One region of the Salinispora pacifica DSM 45544 genome, then DNA from elsewhere that is predicted to be linked to it. Evidence: riboswitches for the same ligand, from Rfam matches in the RefSeq annotation. Region 1 holds a riboswitch; each other region holds the start of a gene.
What was found. Region 1 has a riboswitch for cobalamin ahead of SALPAC3_RS0101060 (energy-coupling factor ABC transporter permease). Riboswitches for the same ligand answer to the same signal wherever they lie in the genome.
Positions count from the first base shown of each region.

Region 2: it holds a riboswitch for cobalamin, as region 1 does, so the genes downstream of both, SALPAC3_RS0117175 (ABC transporter substrate-binding protein) here and SALPAC3_RS0101060 (energy-coupling factor ABC transporter permease) in region 1, are expected to answer to the same signal.
Region 3: it holds a riboswitch for cobalamin, as region 1 does, so the genes downstream of both, SALPAC3_RS0115265 (ribonucleoside-diphosphate reductase subunit alpha) here and SALPAC3_RS0101060 (energy-coupling factor ABC transporter permease) in region 1, are expected to answer to the same signal.

Region 1 covers NZ_KB905359.1:259,178-261,428, forward strand. Annotated here, with positions in the region: gene SALPAC3_RS0101050 (radical SAM protein) at 1-15, shown strand, start outside; gene SALPAC3_RS0101055 (class I SAM-dependent methyltransferase) at 12-824, shown strand; cobalamin riboswitch at 929-1,100, shown strand; gene SALPAC3_RS0101060 (energy-coupling factor ABC transporter permease) at 1,130-1,810, shown strand; gene SALPAC3_RS0101065 (energy-coupling factor ABC transporter substrate-binding protein) at 1,807-2,124, shown strand; gene cbiQ (cobalt ECF transporter T component CbiQ) at 2,126-2,251, shown strand, end outside.
Region 2 covers NZ_KB905359.1:3,761,542-3,763,792, reverse strand. Annotated here, with positions in the region: gene SALPAC3_RS0117175 (ABC transporter substrate-binding protein) at 1-752, opposite strand, end outside; cobalamin riboswitch at 834-957, opposite strand; gene SALPAC3_RS0117170 (M14 family metallopeptidase) at 1,040-2,251, opposite strand, start outside.
Region 3 covers NZ_KB905359.1:3,342,750-3,345,000, forward strand. Annotated here, with positions in the region: gene SALPAC3_RS0115260 (alpha/beta fold hydrolase) at 1-452, shown strand, start outside; cobalamin riboswitch at 501-717, shown strand; gene SALPAC3_RS0115265 (ribonucleoside-diphosphate reductase subunit alpha) at 849-2,251, shown strand, end outside.

The DNA.
Region 1 (2,251 bases):
CGGCGGATCCGGTGACAAGGAGTGAGCCCGCGGCGGATCCGAAGGGCTGCTGCGCCGCGGTCTACGGTTCGGACCTGCTCGCCCTGCTCCTCGGCGAGGCGTACCATCCCGGCGGGGCGTCGCTGACCCGCCGACTCGCCGCCCGACTAGCGCTGGCCAGCGGGGAACGCGTACTCGATGTGGCGAGCGGACGGGGTACCAGCGCGCTGCTGCTGGCAGCCGAGTACGGCTGCACGGTGACCGGTGTGGACCTCGCCGGCTCCAACGTCGAGGCGGCTACCCGGGTGACCCGGTCCGTTGGGCTCGCCGACCAGGTGCGGTTCCGGCGGGGAGACGCCGAGCGGCTCGCTGTCGACTCGCACTCGGTGGACGTGGTGGTCTGCGAATGCGCCTTCTGCACCTTCCCCGACAAGCCCACCGCAGCGGGGGAACTGGCCCGGGTGCTGGTCCCGGGCGGTCAACTCGGGTTGGCCGATGTGGTCGCCGTCCCCGACCGGCTGCCCCCCGAGTTGACCGGGTTGGGAGCGTGGATCGCCTGCGTTGCCGATGCGCGTCCCCTCGATGAGTACGTCGCCCTGCTGGCTGGCGCGGGGTTGACGACAACCCACACCGAACGGCACGACTCTGCGGTCACCACGATGATCGACCAGATCGAGGCGCGCCTGACCGTGCTGCGGCTGACCGCCGCGGATCAGGCGGCGGCGCTCGGCCTGGACTTCGCCCGGGCCCCGGCGGTCTTGGCCGCGGCCCGGGCCGCGGTCGCCGACGGTGTGCTCGGCTACGCCCTCCTGACCGCCAGGAAACCGGGCTCTGGCCCGGGCTGAAGCTCCCGGCCCGTGGGCCCAGCGTGGCGTCCGATTCGCCGCAGTCGGCGGAGACGCGTAGCGATTGGCGCGAATCAACAGCTTGCCGTCCGGGCGGGTGCCCGATAGCCTCTCGCCGTCAAGGTGCACGGGAAGCCGGTGGAAGACCGGCGCGGCCCTCGCCACTGTGACCGGGTAGTGATCTCTGACTGTGCCACTGGGCCCCACCAGGCCTGGGAAGGCTGGAGTGAACGTCGATCCGGAAGCCAGGAGACCGGCCTTGACACGGATCTCATCCACGAGGTGCTGGAAGGGAAGGTCGTTCGATGCATATCGCCGAGGGGTATCTCCCTCCGGAACAAGCGGCGGCGTGGTTCGTCGTGTCCGCGCCATTCGTCGTCCACGGGAGCCGGGCCCTGGTCCGGCAGGTCCGTGCAGATCCAGACTCGAAACTGCTGCTCGGGGCGGCCGGTGCCTTCACCTTCGCGCTGTCCGCATTGAAGATCCCGTCGGTGACCGGGTCGAGTTCCCACCCGACCGGCACCGGGCTGGGGGCGGTGCTGTTCCGACCGCCGGTGATGAGCGTGCTGGGCGGCATCGTGCTGCTGTTCCAGGCGCTGCTGCTGGCCCACGGCGGGCTGAGCACGTTGGGCGCGAACATCTTCTCGATGGCGATCGTCGGCCCGTGGGTGGCGTATGGGAGCTATACCGTGGTCCGTCGCGCTGGCGGCGGACTGGGTCCGGCGGTGTTCGCCGCTGCGGCCCTGGGCAGCCTGGCGACGTACGGTGTCACCGTCGCCCAGCTGGCCCTGGCGTTCCCCGACCCGGTCTCCGGCGTCGGCGGTGCGCTGGCGAAGTTCGGCGGGATCTTCGCCGTGACCCAGATTCCGTTGGCGATCAGCGAGGGACTACTGACCGTTCTGGTGGTCCGCCTGCTGAGTCGGACCAGCGGGGACGACCTGCGTCGGCTCGGCCTGCTGCGCCCGGCGGCGGAGGTACGGGCATGAGGCGCTTCTCCTGGGTGAACCTGCTGTTGCTGCTCGCGGTGCTACTCCTGGCGGTGGTGCCGCTGGCGCTCGGCCTCGGGTCGGGGGAGGAGCCCTTCTCCGGCGCGGACGCCGTCGCCGAGCAGGCCATTGTGGATGACCACCCGGACTACCAGCCGTGGTTCTCGCCGATCTACGAGCCGCCGTCGGCCGAGCTGGAGTCGGCGTTCTTCGCCCTTCAGGCCGCGCTCGGCGCCGGCCTGCTCGGCTACTACTTCGGTGTTGCCCGGACCCGGCAGCGGCAGCGCGACGCCGTCGATCGGCAGCGCGGTTAGCGTGTTCGCCCTCGACATCGCCGCCCACACCGGTCCCTGGCGAGGTCGGCACCCCGCCGAGAAGGCGCTGCTCGCGCTCGGGCTGCTGGTCTGCGCGGTGGCCCTGCCCACCTGGCCCGCCGCGCTC
Region 2 (2,251 bases), 3.5 Mb from region 1:
AGGAAGACGAAGTCCGGGTTGGCCTTGACGATGACCTCCTCGGAGAGCTGCGGGTAACCGCCGCTCTCGCCGTCCGCGTCGGCCGGGTCGGCGATGTTCTCGAGCCCGGCGAGCGCGTAGAGCGAGCCGATGAAGGTCTTGCTGGTGGCGGTGTACAGCTCGGGGCCGAGCTCGTGGAAGTAGGTGAGCTTCTCCGCCCGCTCGGGCAGGTCGGCGACCAACTCCGCGATGTCGTCCTGCATCTGGCTGACCACGTCGGCGGCCTCGGCGGGGTGCCCGGTCAACGCGCCGACCTCGGTGAACTGCCGATAGGTGTCTTCCAGCGTGACCGCCGCCGGGGTGCGGAAGACCGGGATCTCCAGCGTGGTGAGTTGGTCCACGATCTTGTTCTGGTCGCTGGCGAGCAGCACCAGGTCGGGGTTGTGGGCGGCGATCGCCTCAGCGTTCGGCTGGAAGCCGGAGAGGTCGGTCCGCGGCGCCTCCGCCGGATGGTTGGAGTTGTCGTCGACCGCGACGACCTGCGGCCCCGCCCCGATCGCGAAGAGCATCTCGGTGGCGGTCGGCGACAGCGAGACGATCTTCTCCGGCTGCTGCTCCAGCGTCAGCGAGCCGACGGTTACCGGGAAGGTCGCGGCGCTGGACGCGCCGTCTTCGGCTGCGGGGGAGTCGGTGGTCTTCTCGGCGCAGCCGGCGAGTGCGAGCGCGGCCACCGCGAGGGCCGCGGTGAAGAACCGGGGGGTACGTCTGGACATCGGGCCTCCTGTCGGTCGAGGAGTTGGTGCTTCGCCGACAGGGACCGAGGTGCCCGTCCACGAGGCGCCCTTCCTCGAGAGCGCGTATCGCGACCGACCGCAGGCGACCTGACTCGTCCCCGGGATGACCCCGGGGCATCACAGTTGCGGGACAGTGCCGGTTTCCCACCGGCTTCGCTGCGGAATGGTCGGTAGCACCGTAGCGCACGGTCGCGCCGGCGCCCGGAGGGCCGCAGACGTGTGACGAGGTGGGGGTGGGGGCCCAGGGATGGGCCCCCACCCGGAATTCAGGAAACGGTGATGGTGACGTTGTCGACGGCAGCCTCGACGAGGCTCCCGCCGGCGGCATCCGCCGCCGCCACCTGGATCTGGATCGACTGGCCGGCGTACGGCGTCAGGTCGAGGTTGGCCACCGACCAGGAGGCGCTGCGGTTGGTCGCCGCCCCGGCCTGGTTGAGCAGGGTGGTGGTGCCGCCGCTGTGCACGACGCTGACCCGGAAGTAGTCGGCTGAGGAGGCGTTCGAGTAGTGCGCCAGGTACCAGGCCAACGAGAGCGTCAGCGTGCCGTTCGAGGGCAGGGCCACCGCCGGGGAGCGGGCGCTGGTCACGCCGCCGTCGATGTCGTGGGTGCCCGCCGAGGAGCCGGCGAGCCGGCCGGTGACCAGGTCGTTACCGCCCGCGTACGGGGTGAGCTGCTTGGCGCCGGAGTAGCTGGTCGCCTGGGCGGCACCCCGCTCCCACTGGCCGGTGGTGGCGCTGTCGGTGCCGTTGGGGTTGATCGTCCAGCCGGTCGCGGTCTCGAAGGTGTCCGCCCAGACCGTCTCCCCGCCGCCACCATCGCCGCAGTACTGGTCCTCCTTGCCGATCGCCCGGTACGGGCAGTCGGCGTACTCGGAGAGGAGCAGCACCGCTTCGCGGTTGCGGGCGGTCTCCGCCGGAATGACCTCATCGGGTGGGTAGAAGCCGCCGCCCGCGGCGGAGCGGGGGTACAGCTCGAAGGTGTACGCCCAGATCCCGTGCGCCCCCCACATCCAGTCGATGCTGCTGCCATCGGTGATGTACAGGTCGCTGGACTGCTGTGGGGTGTAGCCGTTGGTGGCCGCCATCTCCCCGCCGATGGTGGCGAAGGTGTTGTACTGGTCGGCGGTCATCCCCGGGGCGGTGTTGCTGTATGTGTAGCCGAATGGCCAGAGCACCAGCTCGGAGTAGGTGTGGAAGTCGATGTTGGCCTTGATCTGCTGGACTCCGCCGACGACCCGGCTGTCCACGAAGTCGCGCACCGCATCGGTCTCCGGGGCGGAGAAGGGCGACGGGCCCCGGTAGGTGCTCGACGAGGTGGAACCGGAGGAGCCGCCGCAGCAACCCCAGAGGTAGTCCCAGTTGCGGTTCAGGTCGGTGCCGACCCAGGACGAGCCGCTGTTCGGCTGCCGATTCTTGCGCCACGACCGGTACGAGCCGGTGGCGATGTCGTACTCGCTGCCGTCCGGGTTCACGGTCGG
Region 3 (2,251 bases), 3.1 Mb from region 1:
GGCTGGTGCTGCTGGAGGGCGGGGTCGGTGGCCGCGAGGAACGGGGGGACTACCCGGCCGAGTTGGGTGCCTTCTTCGCCTCGTGGCCGGTGCCGTTCGCCGATGTTCGCCAGGCCGCCGAGTTTCTGGGCGACACCCCGGTGGCCCAGGCCTGGCTGCGAGACCTGGACCGGCGCCCGGACGGGCTCTGGCCGCGATTCGAACCGGCGGTGATGCGGGACACCATCGCGGCCGTGGCCGACCGGGCCTGCTGGGACGAGTGGCAGCAGGTGCAGGCCCCCACCCTGCTGGTGTTTGGCGAGCACGGGATCATCCCTGTCGCCGAGGTGCGGCGCATGGTGTCCCTACGTCCAGATGTCGAGCGGGTCGTCGTTGCCGGCGCTGGGCACGACGTCCACCTGGAAGACCGGGACGGCTGGCTGCGTGCCCTGGGGCAGTTTCTCAGCCGCTGACACGCCGCCACGACATCTGGTGTTGCATCCCGGATGGGGGAGGCATATATGGTGTCTCCCGCAGCTGGTTCGGCGCTCCCACCGGGAGTGGTCGAGGCAAGAGGGAACCCGGTGGAAGTCCGGGGCTGCCCCGCAGCGGTGAGTGGGAACGACCGCCGTCATCACGCACTGGGCTGATCGAAGCCTGGGAAGCGACGGCCAGTAGGCGACCGGGACCCCGGGCGTGCCCGCGAGTCCGAAGACCTGCCAGCGCGCCGCACGCGACGCGTGCGGCGGTTGGCGGCCGCGCGGGACGGCCGACACCCGCAGCCGCCCGGTGTGGTTACCCACCGGGCGACTGATTGTGGTGTCCCTCCGCGTGTTCGGCGACCTTGTCGGCAGGCGGAGGAGGGGGAGATGACGGCGACGCGGGAACGCGCCACGGACGGTCCGGCCGGGCATACGACGGCGACGCGGCAGGGCGCCACGGACGGTCCGGGCGGTGCGGCTCAGCAGCAGCGGCGGCAGGTGATGGAGGTCCGTAAGCGCAACGGCGACACCGAGCCGGTGGACGTAAACAAGATTGTCCGTGCGGTGGAGCGGTGGGTCGGCGACCTGAACGAGGTGGACCCGCTGCGGGTGGCGACCAAGACGATCAGTGGCCTGTACGACGGGGCGACAACGGCCGAGCTGGACCGGCTGTCGATCCAGACGGCGGCGGAGCTGATCGGCGAGGAGCCGCAGTATTCGAGGCTGGCGGCGCGGCTGCTGGCCGCGTACGTGGACAAGGAGGTCCGGGGGCAGCAGGTCGCGAGCTTCAGCCAGTCCATCCGGTACGCCCACGGCCTCGGGCTGATCAGCGACGACACCGCCGCCTTCGTGTCCCGCAACGCCCGCAAGCTGGACGATGCGGTGGACCCCGCCGGAGACCTGCGGTTCGAGTACTTCGGGCTGCGTACGGTCGCGGACCGCTACCTGCTGCGGCACCCGCAGTCGCGGCTGGTGGTGGAGACCCCGCAGTACTGGCTGCTGCGGGTGGCCTGCGGGCTGTCGCGGACGCCGGCCGAGGCGATCGGGTTCTACCGGCTGATGTCGTCGCTGGCGTACCTGCCCAGCTCGCCGACGCTGTTCAACTCCGGCACCCGGCACACCCAGATGTCGTCGTGTTTCCTGGTCGACTCGCCCCGCGACGAACTGGACTCCATCTACCAGCGGTACCACCAGGTCGCGAAGCTGTCGAAGTTCTCCGGCGGCATCGGCATCGCCTGGTCGCGGGTGCGGGGCCGGGGCGCGCTGATCCGGGGAACGAACGGCCGGTCGAACGGCATCGTGCCGTTCCTGAAGACCCTCGACGCCGGGGTCGCCGCGGTCAACCAGGGCGGCCGGCGTAAGGGCGCGGCCTGCGTCTACCTGGAGCCCTGGCACCCCGACATCGAGGAGTTCCTGGAGCTGCGGGACAACACCGGCGAGGACGCCCGGCGTACGCACAACCTCAACCTGGCCAACTGGCTCCCGGACGAGTTCATGCGCCGGGTCGAGGCGGACGGGGACTGGTCGCTGGTTGACCCGTCCGACGCCCCGGAGCTGCCCGACCTGTACGGCGCGGAGTTCGACGCCGCCTACCGGGTCGCGGAGAAGAGGGCGGTCCGTACGGTCAAGGCGCGGGACCTGTATGGGCGGATGATGCGCACCCTGGCGCAGACCGGCAACGGGTGGATGACCTTCAAGGACCGCGCGAACGCGCTGTCCAACCAGACCGGGGAGCCCGGTAACACGATTCACCTGTCGAATCTCTGCACCGAGATCCTTGAGGTCAACAA